3 regions of the Paenibacillus sp. FSL R7-0652 genome follow, and region 2 is predicted to be linked to each of the others. Evidence: riboswitches for the same ligand, from Rfam matches in the RefSeq annotation. Region 2 holds a riboswitch; each other region holds the start of a gene.

Evidence for each region. A riboswitch is a leader RNA that binds a small molecule or an ion and turns the genes downstream of it on or off. The one in region 2 is predicted to bind S-adenosylmethionine.
Region 1: it holds a riboswitch for S-adenosylmethionine, as region 2 does, so the genes downstream of both, MKY97_RS23765 (methionine ABC transporter ATP-binding protein) here and mmuP (S-methylmethionine permease) in region 2, are expected to answer to the same signal.
Region 3: it holds a riboswitch for S-adenosylmethionine, as region 2 does, so the genes downstream of both, metA (homoserine O-succinyltransferase) here and mmuP (S-methylmethionine permease) in region 2, are expected to answer to the same signal.

What each region holds. Positions count from the first base shown of each region.
Region 1 covers NZ_CP152001.1:5,414,791-5,420,692, forward strand. The annotation lists gene MKY97_RS23750 (SDR family oxidoreductase) at 1-500, opposite strand, end outside; gene MKY97_RS23755 (MetQ/NlpA family ABC transporter substrate-binding protein) at 673-1,509, opposite strand; gene MKY97_RS23760 (methionine ABC transporter permease) at 1,548-2,207, opposite strand; gene MKY97_RS23765 (methionine ABC transporter ATP-binding protein) at 2,207-3,241, opposite strand; SAM riboswitch class I at 3,363-3,501, opposite strand; gene MKY97_RS23770 (Cthe_2314 family HEPN domain-containing protein) at 3,675-4,394, opposite strand; gene MKY97_RS23775 (heme A synthase) at 4,647-5,585, opposite strand.
Region 2 covers NZ_CP152001.1:5,717,122-5,723,023, reverse strand. The annotation lists gene MKY97_RS25130 (spore germination protein) at 1-986, shown strand, start outside; gene MKY97_RS25125 (Ger(x)C family spore germination protein) at 983-2,185, shown strand; SAM riboswitch class I at 2,272-2,373, shown strand; gene mmuP (S-methylmethionine permease) at 2,465-3,859, shown strand; gene mmuM (homocysteine S-methyltransferase) at 3,856-4,842, shown strand; gene MKY97_RS25110 (AraC family transcriptional regulator) at 4,983-5,804, opposite strand.
Region 3 covers NZ_CP152001.1:1,927,588-1,933,489, forward strand. The annotation lists gene MKY97_RS08885 (ROK family protein) at 1-860, shown strand, start outside; gene MKY97_RS08890 (HRDC domain-containing protein) at 1,041-2,042, shown strand; gene corA (magnesium/cobalt transporter CorA) at 2,162-3,097, opposite strand; SAM riboswitch class I at 3,564-3,688, shown strand; gene metA (homoserine O-succinyltransferase) at 3,814-4,731, shown strand; gene MKY97_RS08905 (aminotransferase class I/II-fold pyridoxal phosphate-dependent enzyme) at 4,756-5,902, shown strand, end outside.

The DNA.
Region 1 (5,902 bases), 300 kb from region 2:
AACGAAACCAAACCTACCTTCGCAGCAGCATAGACAGCACGATGAGGCCAAGATCTTGCTTCACCCGCATGACTGAACCCAAAATGAATAATACGGCCCCACTGCTTGCGGCGCATCTCGGGCAGGACGAGCTGATCCAGAATCATCGGTCCAAGCAGGTTGCCCTGCACCAGCATCTGCACTTCTGCTTCGGAATAATCTGCAAAGACCCGGCGTTCCCGCACGAACGGACCGGCGTTATTCACCAAAATATCAATATGTCCCAGCTGCGTTTGTACTGCATCAACGAGCGCGTGAATCTCTTCTGCTTTCGATATATCGGCCTGAATGGCTGTACAGCGAACCCCTTTGGCAGTAATCTGAGCCTGCAGTGCTTCAGCCTCCAAACGGCTGTGCACATAATTAAGCGCAATGTGGCATCCCTGATCCGCCAGACTGAGGGCCGTCATTTTACCAAGACCTTTGGCACTTCCCGTTATGAGGGCAATCTTTCCCTTCACGTTCATCCCCCTCTTCAAAGAGCAGTCACTCATCCAGTATAAAAGATTTATCTCCCTCTCACAACTTGCAGCCCGAAAGCAGTTCACAAATGGTAATCCAACCCAATAAGAAAGCCCCGCATGCTCTTTGTAAGAACATGTGGGGCTTATAAGTTATGATCTGAACTTCACCTTAAAATGCAGGTTCAACTGCTCCTTGGTAACGTTCTTTAATAAATTTTTTCACCGTTTCGGAATGAAGTGCTTCTGCCAGTTTTTTGATCGCATCTGCATCTTTGTTATCGTCACGGGATACCAAAATGTTGGCATAAGGGTTTCCCTGCAGGTCTTCAATCAGCAAAGCGTCTTTAGACGGATTGAGGTTTGCTTCCAGTGCATAGTTCGCATTGATAAAGACGAGATCGGCTTCATCCAGCTGACGAGGCATCATGGCTGCATCCAATTCAATGATATCCAGATTTTTAGGGTTTGCTGTAATGTCCTGTTTGGTTGATGCGATGTTCGTATCGTCTTTGAGTGTAATTAGACCTTTTTTCGCCAGCAGCAGCATTGCGCGTCCACCATTGGAAGGATCATTCGGAATGGCTACTTTGGCGCCATCTTTCAGTTCATCCAAAGATTTGATCTTTTTGGAGTAGCCGCCAAAAGGTTCAACATGAACCGGAGTTACAGCAACCAGATTAAAACCGCGCTCTTTGTTCTCCGTGTCCAGATAAGGCTGGTGCTGGAAGAAGTTCGCATCCAATTTACCATCAGCAAGCTGTTGATTTGGCTGCACGTAGTCATTAAACGTCACAACCTGCAGGCGAATACCTTGAGCTTCAAGTTCAGGTTTGATGCTTTCCAGAATTTCAGCATGAGGTGTAGGTGAAGCACCAACTTTCAATTCGACGGTACGCGGAGCGCCTGCGGAGTTATCCGCACCACTGTCCGATTTCTTGTTGTTGCCGCAAGCAGCAAGCACTGCAATCAGCATTAGACTCAGAAGCACAATAGACCATTTTTTCATCTGTAAAACCCCTTCGCATTATATTTTCATCTATCTGTTTATTTCCTGGTGAAATAGATAACCAGACGATCGCCAACCATCTGCAAAAGCTGGACCAGAATAATCATGAACACTACGGAAATGATCATAATTTCATACTGGTAACGGTAGTACCCATAATTGATCGCCAGTGTTCCCAATCCTCCACCGCCAACCATACCCGCCATAGCTGTGTAGGATACCAATGTAACGATCGTGATCGTAACTCCAGCTAGCAAGCCAGGTAAAGCCTCGGGCAGAAGTACCCGTCTGACAATCTGTCCTGTGGATGCCCCCATTGCCTGTGCCGCTTCAATGACACCGCGATCCACTTCACGAAGTGTATTTTCTACTAGACGGCCAAAATACGGAGCGGCCGAGATAACTAGAGGTGGAATTACACCTAACACTCCGGTTGCAGTACCCACTAATGAACGGGTGAAAGGGATAATTGCAACAATTAATATGATGAAAGGTACAGAGCGCAAAATATTTACAATGACGGACAATATGATGTAGGTTATTCTTGATTTTGCTGATGCCGAGCGGCTCGTCATAAACAGGATTACCCCCAGCGGGAGACCTAGAATAACGGTAAATAAACCTGCTGCCGCCAAAATCTGCAGGGTTTCAATGGAGGCCGTGCCAACCTCTTCCCAGCGTACTTTGGAAAAATCCATTATCGCAGCACCTCCACATCAAGTCCTTCTGCGGTTAATTCAGACAAAGTCTGCTCAATCGCAGGGAAGTCACCCTCAAAACGTACCGTCAGCTGCCCATAAGGAACCTGCTTGATCGTAGAGATGGTGCCCTGCAGAATGGCAAAATCCACACCCGTTTTGCGAACGGTTCTCGACAAAATCGCTTCATACGTTTTATTTCCAAGAAAGGATACTTTGACTAGTTTGGAAGATACGCCTGTTGGCAGTTCGGTTCCGGCACTGTTTAAGACCGTTTCTTCGAGTGCCAGTCCGCCTTCGCTGTCACGTGAGACGAAATCCCGGGTAATCGCATGCTGCGGTTTCAGGAACACTTCTGTCACGGGTCCTTGTTCCACAATGCCGCCTTGGTGAATGACCGCCACCCGATCGCAGATATTCTGAATGACATGCATCTCATGTGTAATAAGTACTATGGTCAAGTTGTACTTTTCGTTGATATCCATAAGCAGCTTCAGTATCGAATTCGTTGTCTGCGGATCAAGTGCCGAGGTTGCCTCATCGCAGAGAAGTACACTCGGATCACTTGCCAGAGCTCTCGCTATACCTACCCGCTGCTTCTGTCCGCCAGACAGCTGTGCCGGATATTTACTGCTGTGCTGCTCCAGACCAACCAGTGCCAGCATTTCCTTCACCTTGCGATCAATCGCTTCCTTGGGGGTGTTCACCAGTTTTAACGGGAAAGCAACATTATCGTAAACCGTTGCAGAAGACAACAGATTGAAATGCTGAAAGATCATACCAATCCTGCGTCTTTGCTGCTGTAATTCGCTTTTACTCAGCTCGGTCAGGTTAATGCCATCGACCCAAACCTCACCCTCGGTCGGCCGCTCGAGCAAGTTGATACAGCGAATCAGCGTACTTTTCCCCGCACCCGAGTGACCGATCACACCGAATATTTCACCTTTTTGGATATTCAGATTGAGTTCTGACAACGCTGTAGTTGTTTTCCCGCGTTTGCCATATGTTTTGGTTAATCCAACCAGTTCAATCAATAGTACTGCTCCTTCCCCATCACCTACATATATCTTTACCCGAAGGAAGGGAAAACTCCCCTTTTAGCACAAAAAAAGAGCCCTTTGCAGATACAAAGACGGCTCTTCACGTGAAATGACCTTCTCATCTGCCAAAATCACACTTCATGATTCTGTAGGAATTAGCACCTAACACCTGAAATAAGAGACATTAAAGTCCATCATCGCAGATCGGTTGCCGGGCTTCATCGGGCCTGTCCCTCCGCCACTCTCGATAAGAGAAATATACAGTTGTAGAATTATATAGGTTCATGTAGTTCATCATATATAATGAGCGAACTGCATTAAATGCTTAATTACAGACACGATTCCATGTATGTTTCGATCTGAAACTCAGTATAGTCAAACTATTCCGATTTGTCAAATGGTATTATTTTCGGAGTCTGTCATGCCATTAACGTCTCGCACCCTGCTTACGCCAAATTTTATTGATGTATCGATACGCTGTATGCAGCGTTTCACAGACCATATCCACACCCTGCTGCATCTCAAGCAGATGCTGATCCAGATCCTCCAGCTTCACCTTCCCCTGCATCGTTTGATGCAGCTGCCACAAATCATCCTGCATCTCAGAATTCATATAATGTATCTCCATATTACGCCGCTTACGCAGACGGCTCATCGGTTCACGGTATTTATCCTTAATCTGAATGAGCTGCAGTGCCAATGCATGATGCTCCCGGTGATAATCAAACTGCCTCAGAACGGTATAATACGAGAAATGCACCTTCGTTTTGGACGTATTCAATTGAAAAATTTCATTTAATACGGTGCCCAATTTGTCCAAAATCGCGAAACATCTTATGAACGCGTCTTTGTAAAAATAAACATAACGAGCATACTCCGCTTTTTCCGCTGCACTCATATCTTCCGTGGAACCGGCCACCACTTTTTGACGAAAATGGGCTGCAGCAAAACAGCTCTGCTCCAGTTCATCCAACGAGGAGATCAGTCCTTGAGTCCATACATACAATTTCCGATAGTCATGATTCGGGTCATGATCCACATGCATCTGCCGCTCAAAAGATTCCAGCGTAAATGCCATAGTATCCATAGCTTCCTTCAATAATCCCTGATTAACCCGGGGCTTTTCACCAAGTAAAGTTCGCAGCATAGATGCCCTCCTCTTTCTCGCTGATCCTACAAAATATATATCGTCACAGCTGATCAACTGCTGAAGGCCGAAGCAAAAGTTCCCGAATTCCATCATCATTACAGCTTCGTTTAGGTTGCCCTGCAGCCTCAAACATCAAACAAAAGTCCACCTATCCAATGATGTACATCACCGGATGGTGGACTTTACAGCAAAATCCAGTACAGTTATTGATGCATTATACAGCATCACTATTTGTAGCGAAAAAACCTTTTAGAACCGGTTAACCGGTCGATGGAGCTTGTACACAAGGAAACTCATATAGGTCAAAATCCCGAAGAGTATGGCAATGTCCAGCATATGTGCCAGCGCCACAAACATGTAAACCTCTGGGCGGCTGATCGTCCACATCATGAACATACCGATGACCACTTGTAACAGAATCAAGACTACAGATAGTACACCAAGTGTCCGCAGTTCACGGTTATCAGGGTGTTTACGATAAGCAAAATGCCCCAGAATAGCAATAACAATAACAAGTGATACAGCTGCCAGACGATGGGCAAACGCAACAGCTACCCCGCCGGAGAGCTCTGGAACGATCTGTCCGTTACAAAGGGGGAATCCGGAACAACCTCCGGCTGAGTCCGTATGGCTCACGAATGCTCCGGTATATACCACCAGGTACGTATAAATAGTTGAAAACCAGACCAAATTGCGGAATCCCCTGCTGACGCGAGGATATTGGTTCAGACGTTCCAGACCTCCATATCTCGCTTCCTGCCGAATCCCGAGAGCCATCATTAACGAACTTGCGAAGGCAATTAGCGCGAATCCAAAGTGAAGGGCCATGACCGCCGACGATTGCGAGAATACAACCGCAAAAGCCCCCATAATTCCCTGAATGATGACAAACAAAAGCGTTAGGAAAGAGAACAGCTGCAGATCCCGGCGCTGCTTGCCAAATCGTAAGAAGGCCACAAACGAAGCGATGGACAACAGTCCTGCCAGTGCACTGACTGCACGGTGGGAATATTCGATCAGAGAGGCAACAGTATGAGCTGGCACGAGTTTTCCGTTACATAAAGGCCATTGTGTACCACAGCCAAGGCCCGATTCTGTTTTGGTTACGATCCCGCCGCCAAAGGTAGCCAGGAACATCACAAGACAGGTTAATACGGTTAACCATTTAAACAATGTTAAGTGTTTCAATTTTTTCTCACCCGCTGTTGGTTTAGATTGGCGAAAGGAATTCTTCGCTTGATGATGTTATTAACTTCATTGCTTGAGTACAAAATCAGCTGCATTGTTTATCCGGTACTTGTATGCTGCTTAGCAGCACTAGTACGATACTTATGCAGTGCTTGTTCTGCACTTTGACACTAATTTCACAACTAAATTCATTATACCGGATAAATTCCTCATTGACGCAGCGCTTTGTGACAAAATGTTAACGTCTGATACCATTTTGACCCGCAGGTCATTATACTAAACTCTTGGAAAAATTTGAAGGGATTTCGATACGGCAG
Region 2 (5,902 bases):
CACCGGACGTCTGGATCTCCATCATTCTTTCGGGGCTTATTATTACGGGTGTTGGTATGATTTTGGTGACTTTATGCCGAAGATTTCCGGGAAAAACAGTGTTCCAATTCACTCGTGAAATCACGGGCCGCTGGATTGGTTACATCTTTGGCTGTGTCACCATTCTGTATTTTATGGTGATTGCAGCCTTCGAAATCCGGGTGATGGCTGATGTTACCGGAATGTATCTATTGGAACGTACACCTACCTGGGCCATTGTAATGGTGTTTATGTGGATTGGCATCTATCTGATCTCCGGAGGACTTGCGGTCATTGTGCGTGTGTTCGAGGTCATTTTGCCGATTACCTTGGTTATCTTTGTCATGGAAATTTTACTAAGCAATCAGCTGTTTGAAATCAGTAATCTGAGACCCATCCTTGGCGAAGGATTCATGCCTGTCATTAAAGGACTGAAACCTTCACTGCTTTCGTATACAGGTTACGAAGTGATGCTGGTCATTACGGCATACATGCAGAACCCGAAAAAAAGCAATAAGGCGATGACATGGGGGCTGGGGATATCTACAGCGATCTATCTAATCACGGTAGTTATGGTCGTCGGCAGTCTGTCCCTCGACGGGATTAAAACGAGAACTTGGCCGACACTGGATTTGGTTCGTAGTTTCGAGATTCAAGGGTTGATTTTTGAACGCTTTGAGTCGTTACTGCTGGTTATATGGATTTTGCAGATTTTCTCTACCTTTGCCATCACGCACTACTGTGCTTCGGTGGGAATTCGTGATCTGTTCAAAGCTAAAAAGATGCGCACCATTATGTACGTACTTCTGCCGTTCATCTATTTGGCAGCCATGATACCTAAAAATGTATATGAAACCTTTGCACTTGGTGACATGCTGGGCAATGTGTCTGTCGTGTTGTTTGCTATTATGCCCCTGGTACTGCTGCTGCTGAGCATTATTCGCAAAAAAGGAGGTAAACAAGCATGATCTCACTCCGTATGTGGCTGCGTATCATCTCGGCATTATTAATTCTCAGTCTGATCTCGGGATGCTGGAGCAGCCGGGAGATTGAAGAGTTGAGTCTGTATGTCGGTCTCGGAATTGATGTTGGAGAGGAAACCGAATTTGAGAAGATTATATCCGCTCAGGGAGGACGCTATCCCAAAGAAGACAATGTCACGGCAACCGTTCAGATTGCTCCAGGGAAATCCAGCGGTCAGCAGAGTGAACAGGGAGGTTCACCTTCAGCGGGGAAATCCTCTTACTCCAACGAACGACTTACGGGGGACTCCATGCTTCAGATTTTTCGTCAATTTTCCCTGCGTAGAGATCGTCCGCTTATTGGACATCATCTGAAAGTGATCGTCATCTCCAAGGATATCGCTAAAAAATTCGGGTTGAAACAGCTGCTTGATTTTGTGCTCCGGGATAACGATATTCGCCCAAACTGTCTTGTGCTGATCAGTCATCAACGAGCATTGGATGTACTCACATCGAGAGATCCTTCCCGGATTCCAGCCTTCTATCTCACGGGAATTATGAACAACTCCTATATATCCAATAAAATATTGGAGCCTGTTTCCCTTGCCAAACTGGATGCACAGATGCAGTCCGGGTCCAGCTTCCTGCTGCAAAATGTACTCAATGCAGAGGGAGAGGATAAGTTTTCCGGGGGCAGCATATTTGCAGCTAAAACAACGAAATTTGTGGGAGAGCTCAGCCAAACCGATCTTGAGGCTTTGTCATGGATTATTCCCGATCAACACGGAGGTCTCATAAAGACATACAGTAAAGAAGGCTTCACGATTCTTTATGAGATTAAGAAAAAAAAGATAAAAATCATTCCAAAGGTGGTCGGAGGCGACATATCGTTCCACGTCAAGGCAGAGTCCGAAGGCTGGTTAATGGAGGACTGGCGTGCTCCTGAAAAAGAAGAGAAGGGAGCTTATTTGAAGGAACTGGAAAAGGATTTTGCCAAGATCGTGGACCAACAGATTGACCAGATGCTTTACAAACTCCAGCATACCTATAAGGCTGACGTTGCCGGTTTTCGGGACAGCATCCGCATCCATTACCCCAAAACATGGAAGAAGGTTAAAGACAACTGGGATGAGGTGTTTGCGACAGTGCCCATTACGTATGAGATCAAAACGAGTGTGGTGAACCCGGGATCTTCTACAGAATAATTTGATGCATGTATGACTGTACGGAGATGCTGGTATTTAAATGTTGACACATCAGGCGTCAATCGATATAGTTATACAAAATCATTTTCTTATCCAGAGAGGTGGAGGGACTGGCCCTTAGAAACCTCAGCAGCAGATCTGAAGGATACTGTGCTAATTCCAGCGGGTGAAAGCCTGATAGATAGGAGCGTTTGTTTTTATTTGTCAGCAGCGGCGCACTCTTCGGAAAGAGTGGGTCTTTTTTGTTTGTTCTGGATGAAGAAGCAGGGAGCAGGTCATATGGAGAACAGCAGCGATAAAGGTCAATTTCAGCGAAAAATGAAAACAAGGCATGTGGTCATGCTCTCCCTTGGCGGCGTCATCGGAACTGGGCTGTTCCTCAGCTCGGGGTATACCATTCAACAGGCCGGACCCCTTGGAACGATTCTGTCTTATCTGATTGGCGCATTGGTGGTCTATCTGGTGATGCTCTGCCTTGGCGAACTGTCAGTTCATATGCCCGAGACAGGAGCATTCCACAGTTATGCAGCCAAATATATCGGACCAGCTACAGGGTATACTGTGGCATGGCTTTACTGGCTCACCTGGACCGTGGCGCTGGGTTCGGAATTCACAGCCGCCGGGCTGCTTATGCAGCGCTGGTTTCCGTCCGTGAACGTCTGGATCTGGAGTGCACTGTTTGCCTTGATGATATTCCTGTTTAATGCGTTCACGGTCAAACTTTTTGCAGAATCGGAATTCTGGTTCTCCCTGGTAAAGGTGATGACGATTATCATCTTTATTATTCTTGGCGGGGCCGCCATGTTTGGTATCATTCCCATGGCGGATGCTGCACCGGCTCCGTTCTTCTCTAACATTACCGCATCAGGGTGGTTTCCCCATGGCGCGACTGCAATTCTGATGACGATGCTGGCTGTCAATTTTGCCTTCTCGGGTACGGAACTGATTGGAATCGCCGCAGGTGAGACGGAAAATCCGGAAAAAACGATTCCGAAAGCCATCCATACCACGTTGTGGCGCCTGATCATTTTCTTTATCGGGACCATTGTCATACTGTCTGCATTACTGCCGATGTCGGATGCGAGTGTGCTGGAAAGTCCATTTGTGGCTGTCATGGAGCGGGTTGGTGTCCCGTATGCGGCGGACATTATGAATTTTGTCATTTTAACGGCAATTCTGTCAGCGGCCAACTCGGGACTGTATGCTTCCTCACGGATGCTCTGGTCACTGGCAGATAAAAAGACGATTTCTCCATGGTTTGCCCGCCTGACGAAAAGCGGAGTACCGTTCAATGCGCTTGTGCTCAGCATGGCTGGCGGCGCCTTGGCTTTACTGTCCAGCATCATTGCACCCGGGACGGTCTATATTACACTTGTCTCCATCTCGGGTCTTGCGGTAGTGGCGGTGTGGATGAGCATCAGCGCATCCCAGTACATGTTCCGCAGACAGTACCTTCGGGAAGGGCATGACGTGAAAAATCTCGTTTACCGCACGCCGCTGTATCCCATAGTACCTGTCGTTTCATTTTTGTTGTGTCTGGCTTCTTGTATAGGTATAGCTTTTGATCCGACGCAGCGGATTGCTCTGTACTGTGGTATCCCATTTATTATTTTATGTTATATCGTGTATTATTGGACGGATCGTACGAAGAAGAAAAGAGGGCTGACTTCATGAATCAATCACAATCACAACAACAAACGGATTCCATAAATGGCATACAGCAAATTCTGAACGAATATCCGGTCATGATTCTGGATGGTGCGCTGGCAACGGAGCTTGAACAGCATGGTTGTGATCTGGATGACCCGCTGTGGTCTGCACGTGTGCTGCTGGAGAACCCGGATGTCATCGTGCAGGTGCATGCTGATTATTTCCGTGCTGGAGCAGATTGTGCAATCACCTCCAGTTATCAGGCATCCGTAGAAGGTTTCCGCAAGCGCGGAATCGAAGAGCGACCTGCACTGGACCTGATTCGCAAAACGGTAGAGCTGGCTGCCCAGGCGAGAGATGAGATGTGGGCAGAAGTACAGGCCAGTGGAGCGGGCACCCGGCGTCCGAAGCCGATCGTTGCCGGTTCTGTTGGCCCTTACGGTGCCTATCTGGCGGATGGTTCGGAGTATGTGGGACATTATGGCGTATCGGATGAAACGTTGGCGGCACTCCATCGTCCGCGCATGGCAGCGCTGATTGAAGCGGGAGCAGACATCTTGGCCTTTGAGACCATCCCTTCACTACAGGAAGCACGGGTGCTGGTCGAACTGCTTAAAGAGTTCCCGGATGCGTATGCCTGGCTTTCTTTTTCCTTAAAAGATGGAACAAGCATCAGCGAAGGAACACCGCTTGAGGTATGTGCACAAACCTTCGGCTCCGAGCCGCAGATTGCGGCAATCGGCCTGAATTGCGCTCCGATGGAAGTGGTCACGGAAGCCGTCGGTATACTGCATCGTGCCAGCGATAAACCTGTGATCATATACCCGAATTCGGGTGAGATTTACGATGCTGAGACGAAAACATGGAGCGGCCAGGGTTCCTGCAGCAGTATGAAAGATTCATCTGAGGCATGGGTTGAGGCAGGTGCCCGAATAATTGGAGGATGCTGCCGTACCACACCGCATCAGATTGGCGAACTCGCGAAAAAGTGGCGGGGCCAAGGCTAGGGATAAGATAAGAATTAGGAATTTGCCGTACAGGGCGAGCAGAAGGATATGAATATAGATAAGAACAGAAACAGCCCTTCCTATCTGGTGTGATAGGCAAGGGCTGTTTTAGGTTGTTATCCCTGCAAAGGCCGTAATTGCTACACATGTTCGAGATCATCGATCGGTTCATGCTGTCTCGATCTCTGGTACTCTGCCGGAGATACGCCAAAATGCGCCCGAAACACCCTATGGAAGTAAGAGTAGCTTGCAAAACCGCAGGATTCAGCGATATGCTCCAGTGTCATTTCGCTGTATTTCATACGCTCCAGGGCTGCATTCAGACGGATTTCAATAGCATACTGGATCATGGTTTGATTATAGTGTTCCTTGAATAAACGCACGGCCCGGGACAGACTGAGTCCGGCATAACGGGCAGCCTCCTCCAGTTTAAATGTAACGGTGGCATGTTCTTCGATAAAACGCTTCAGCTTAAGTGCTGAGGAGACGGCCCGGTCCGTCTGGATATTCTCCGTAATGGCCCGGTCAATGTACAGGCATAACCCCCGCAGCAGTGCATCCTTCAGCTCCGCGTTCTCTTCCAGCGGCCCGCGCCGTTTTTCCAGGAGCATATTGCGCCACAGGCTGATTAATTTGTCATCCAGACCAATACGACTTACGGTCGGACGCTGCTGGCGTTTCCACCACTTTTCAATCCAGCGCCCTTCACAGAATAGATAGTAGTCACCGCTGGACAATCGTCCTTCCTTATGCGGTTCATCTACGACAAGGCGGTAATCATCCCCGGGTTTAAGCAAAAGCAAATCACCGCTGCTCATGCGGAATTCCTCTTCCTGTACATATACTTTGCACGAGCCTTCCGTCTGCAAGCGGAACAGATAGGTGGACAGCTCGCCTTTCATATTATGGGTGAATGCCTTGTAATGATAGGAGTAGTCACAGATCAATACGGATGTGTCCAATGTATCCAAAGATGTCGCCTCCCATACGCTCGCGCTGTTAACCAGCGGATGATAGTGCTGCTCATGTGCAGCCATGCCAGAATTCATGAGATAAATCA
Region 3 (5,902 bases), 2.9 Mb from region 2:
TTGAAGCAGGCGGAACCAAATTTGTATGCGGCATTGGGACAGAAAGTGGAGAGGTTCTGGAACGAGTAAGCTTTCCTACAACCACACCGGAAGAAACGATGGCTCAGGTTATTTCTTTCTTTGAAGGTAAAGGTGTTGAAGCACTGGGTGTAGGTTCGTTCGGTCCGATTGATCCAATTGAAGGCAGCCCAACATATGGTTACATTACCACCACACCGAAGCCGCATTGGGGACAGTACAACATGATTGGCAAACTCAAGGAACACTTTGATGTACCCATGACATTTGACACCGATGTGAACGGAGCTGCTCTGGGCGAAGCCACTTGGGGAGCTGCACAGGGACTGGACAGCTGTCTGTATATAACAGTAGGTACAGGTATTGGTGCCGGAGCTGTGGTCGGCGGGAAAATGGTTCATGGATTGTCCCATCCCGAGATGGGTCATATCATGGTAAGAAGGCATCCGGAAGATACATACGAAGGATTCTGTCCGTTTCATGGGGATTGTCTTGAAGGTCTTGCAGCCGGTCCAGCTGTTAACAAACGCTGGGAACAGCCAGCCTATGAACTGCCGGCAGATCACAAAGCGTGGGAGATTGAAGCCCATTATCTTGCACACGCTCTGATGAATTACGTGCTGATTCTGTCCCCTCAGAAAATTGTGATGGGCGGAGGCGTAATGAAGCAGGAGCATCTGTTCCCGATGGTTCGCGGAAAACTGCAGGAACTGCTTGCAGGTTATGTGCAGCATCCTTCACTTCATGCCGGAATAGATCAGTATGTTGTTCCACCCGGTTTGGGAGACAATGCGGGGTTGTGCGGTTCATTGGCACTGGCAAAATTGGCCTTGTGCAAATAACGCTTCTAGGATTGACGAATTTTACCAGTGTGGTATGATAGGAGTAGCAGTATAGTACGATTAATGAGGAAGCACCTCTCTTGCAGCCATTTTGCAGGAGGGGTGCTTTTTCGTGCTGTTTGGAAACAGAGAATATTTCATTAATCGTACAGGCTGAAATGTAAAAAGGAGGGAATGGTAATGGAAGTTATTTTTATGAACAAATTATCCAGAATGTCAGAGCACACTGAGGAAATTGCCCAGTTATGGATTGGCGAGGAGGAGAGCATCTGGCATTTGGGGTGGAGCCGATATGAAGCAGGGGACCGGGAGGATACGATCTGGTACGAAGGGAATTCATGGGTGGAACTGCTGCATATATATCGTCATCAGCTAGCCATGAGAATGAGCGAGGGCTACCGTCCGCTGCTGCATGGATTATATGATGAAAAAGATGATTTGAAGCAGCGCAGTTATGCGGGCCAGCGATTGCATTGTTTTAGCGAGCTGTATGGTAATGAACAGTTATATGATGATCTATGTACATGGCGACGGCAGAAAGCCGCCAGTGATCGGAAAGCTCCGTATTTTGTCGCAACGAATCGTCTGCTGCGTCTGATCAGCGCTTTTGTTCCGCAGACGATGGACGAGTTGATACAGCTTCCTGGCGTAGGGGATAGCAAAGCTGCGGAATATGGAATGGAATGGCTGGAAATGACAAGTGGCATTGAAAGATCAAGATCTTTTCCGCTGGACTGGGTATATACCGTATTGAGAGAGGACGAGTACGAAAGCTGGTTGTACAAACAGAAAGAGCAGAAATACAAGCAGGAACTGGACAAATTCGTTACACGTAAACATGTGCTGGAAGGAATGAAAGAAGGACAGACTCTGGAAGAGATTGTGAATCGCTCCGGTCTATCCCGCAGGGAGTTAATCGAACTGCTGGAGGCACTGGATCTGGAAGGGTACGACACAGATTCGCTGCTTGACGTCGAACTGGCCGTTATGCCTGAAACGGAACAAGAGGCAGTATGGAATGCCTATGAGGAACTGGGAGATGCGTTTCTGAAGCCTGTATTACATAAAGTGTATGGAGGAGAGCGTCCGGAAGGAGGGAGCCTGGAACAGGTCTATGAGCGATTACGTATGATTCGCATTCGTTTCCGCCGACACGCCGAAACCGAACGCAATGCAGGTTAGTTGGAAAGCGTTCAGAAATACACAAAAGCCGTAAAGACCAAAAAGACGAAGTCGTTCCGGGAAGGAGCGCTTCGTCTTCAACATGTATTTTGTGTCATAAGACGGATACTGCGGTCATTTCAGATCCAGTCTTTTTTGCGGAAAATAAAGAACATCGTCAGGCCGAGCGTAATCATCAGGCCAATCACCGCATAATAACCGTATTTCCAGTGCAGCTCCGGCATGTTATCAAAGTTCATTCCGTATATTCCGGTAATAACGGTCAGCGGCATGAACACGGTCGTGATGGCTGTAAACACCCGCATGATCTCGTTCGCCCGGTTCGCAATACTGGATTGATAAGCTTCTCGCAAGTTGCCCATCAGATCGCGGTAGGTTTCGAACGTTTCTGATATTTTTACGGCGTTCTCATAGATGTCACTGAAGTATTTCTGCAGCTGGTCATCAATGAGACGCAGATCTTTTTTGTTTAATGTATTGATAACCTCTTTTTGAGGTCCCAGTACCTTCTTCAGCCATAAAATCTCGCTTCGCAGCCCGATAATTTCATTCAAATGTGACTTTTTGGTATGCATTAGAATGTCTTCCTCAAGCTTTTCAATGCGAGCTTCAATTCGGTCACCAACAGTAAAGTAATTATCTACGATCAAGTCAACCAGCAGATAGAGCAGACGGTCGGGACTGCTGATCTCCTGTTCCCACAGGATCGGCTTCAATGTACGCAGTTCACTGACCTTCTGTTTGGTTACACTGATGATGAAATGTCTGCCGAGAAAGAGATTTACTGCCCGCAGGAATATTTCTTCATCATCAAAACGAATGCTGTTAATAACAATAAAATAATGATTTTCATAAATTTCGATCTTTGGGCGCTGCTCCTCATCACTCAAGCAGTCTTCCACAGCCAGATCATGCATGGAGAACAGAGGCTGCAGTACAGCCAGATCGTCCACATCCGCATCAATCCAGTAGAATCCTTCCGCTGGCGGAGTCAGCGCTTGCTGAATATCGTCCACCGGGATAAATACACCATTGTTAACCAACCGGATTTTCATGTTATCTACTCCTTCTGCACCCGCCGTCTTGGCGGATATCATCATTAATATGGGCGCAAAAGAACAGATCAGCCGGTCGGCAGCGAAGCCTGATGTATAGGTCTCCGCTTGCTTGCGTTCATCAATCTATAATCAAACGGAAAGAAACGTCCCGCTGCCGACATGCTGATGTCAATTCTCTATGCAGTTGTTCGGAATTCGACTGCCAGTTGGGCCTCGGGTCGCCATCCATTTAATATGTCACCTCTCACATAAGGGCTTATAAACACTTGTCTAGTATACCGCTGGTCCAGAGTGCTTTCAAGCGCAAAAATGTGTCTATTTCGCGCCCTGAGGCAGTGTATGACAAGGGACGATAAACGGTTACAATTTCAGGCTCGAAACCAAGCAACTGCATCTTGACGTGAGGACAGTAATGTTTTAAAGTAAAAGTTAATAAATTTGAATTAAAATTGAATACAGCGAAATCTTATCAAGAGTAGGTGGAGGGACCAGCCCGATGAAACCCGGCAACCGGCGATATACTGCACGGTGCTAATTCTTGCAGCGACCAAGCACTCCCGTAGTGCTGTTGTAACTGAGAGATGAGAGAGGCGCATATCTATTTACATATGACCTTTCTCGGAATCCGAGAAAGGTCTTTGTTATATGCCCAACTTCTCAGCAGTGATTTTCGCGGCCAATGTAATCTATGAACAAGGAGGAGTCAACTCACCATGCCAATTAAAATTCCGGACACACTACCAGCCAAAGAAGTGCTTGAAGGGGAGAATATATTCGTCATGGACGAATCATCTGCATACAAGCAGGATATTCGACCGCTCCGCATTGCGATTCTGAACCTGATGCCTACCAAAGAGACAACCGAAACGCAATTGCTCCGTTTGGTGGGTAACACTCCAATTCAGGTTGACGTGGTATTGGTACATCCCAAATCCCACACTTCCAAGAACACGTCCCAGGAATATCTCGATCTGTTCTACAAAACATTTGACGAGATTCGGCACCGTCGTTTTGACGGGATGATTATTACCGGTGCGCCAGTAGAGCAGTTGGATTTTGAAGATGTGAATTATTGGGAAGAAATTCAGGAGATTTTTGAATGGACCAAAACGAACGTGACCTCGACTATGCATATATGTTGGGCCTCACAAGCAGGTTTATACCACCATTTTGATGTACCCAAAGTTCCCTTGGCTGAAAAGTGTTTTGGCGTATTTCCACACACGATCAGCAAACCCCATGTTCCGCTGCTGCGTGGATTTGATGAAGTGTTTAACGTTCCCCACTCTCGTCACACGGAGGTAAGAAGAGAGGATATCGAGAAGAACGATAAGCTCGACATTTTAGCTGAATCGGAAGAAGCAGGCGTATTCCTGGTTGCGACCAAAGACGGCAAGCAAATTTTTGCTACAGGACATGCCGAGTATGACCCGTTCTCATTGAAATGGGAGTATGACCGTGATGCTGCCAAAGGAATGGATATCGCACTGCCGAAGTATTATTACCCTAATGATGATCCTAGCCGGATTCCTCCGGCAACATGGCGTGCGCATGCTAACTTATTATTCTCTAACTGGCTCAATTACTATGTGTATCAAGAAACACCTTACGATATTGGACCGCAAATCTAATCGAGATTACAGGAGGATGCAGTAATGGAAGATAACAAGTTGAAAATTGAAAGCCGTTTAGCACAAATCGGGTCCATCAATGAACCGGTCACCGGGGCCGTGAACTTTCCGATCTATCAATCCACTGCGTTCCGTCACCCAAAATTGGGACAAAGCACGGGATTTGATTACATCCGTACAACAAATCCGACGCGCAAAGTGCTTGAGGAAGCCGCTGCTGCTCTGGAGTCCGGTGATGCAGGTTTTGCCTGCAGCTCGGGTATGGCCGCGCTGCAAACAATCTTTGCGATGTTTAGCCAAGGGGACCACCTGATTGTTTCCCTGGATCTGTATGGTGGTACATATCGCCTGTTGGAACGAATTTTGTCCCGGTTTGGTGTAACTGCAAGCTATGTAGATACGAATGATCTTACAGCGCTGGAAGACATCCGTCAGCCGAATACAAAAGCGGTATTTATCGAGACACCAACGAACCCGCTCATGATGATTACGGACATACAAGCTGTTGCTTCTTGGGCCAAAACACACAACTTGCTAACCATCGTGGACAATACGCTGCTGACCCCATTCTTCCAGCGTCCGATCGAACTTGGCGCAGATATCATCATCCATAGTGCGACCAAATATCTGGGTGGGCATAATGATGTGCTTGCCGGATTGATTATTACCAAAGGGGAAGCCTTGTCTGAAGAGATGGCCTTCCTTCATAACTCCATTGGTGCCGTGTTATCACCGAATGATTCCTACCAATTGATGAAAGGCATGAAAACACTTGCCCTTCGTATGGAACGTCATGAGTATAACGCGCTTACCATTGCGAAGTTCCTTCTGGAGCATCCGGCTGTTGCCGAAGTGTTTCATCCGGGGTTGTCTGATCATCCGGGATATGAGATTCAGCAGAAGCAGTCTTCGGGAAATACAGGCATTTTCTCGTTCAAAGTGAAAGACGCACGTTATGTTGAGCCGCTGCTGCGCCATATCAAATTAATTGCATTTGCTGAAAGTCTTGGGGGTGTAGAGTCACTCATGACGTATCCTGCGGTGCAGACCCACGCGGATATTCCACATGAAATTCGTGATGCTGTAGGTGTGGATGATCGCCTGCTTCGGTTCTCGGTAGGCATTGAACATGCGGAAGATTTGATTGCAGACCTGAACGCTGCACTGCTGG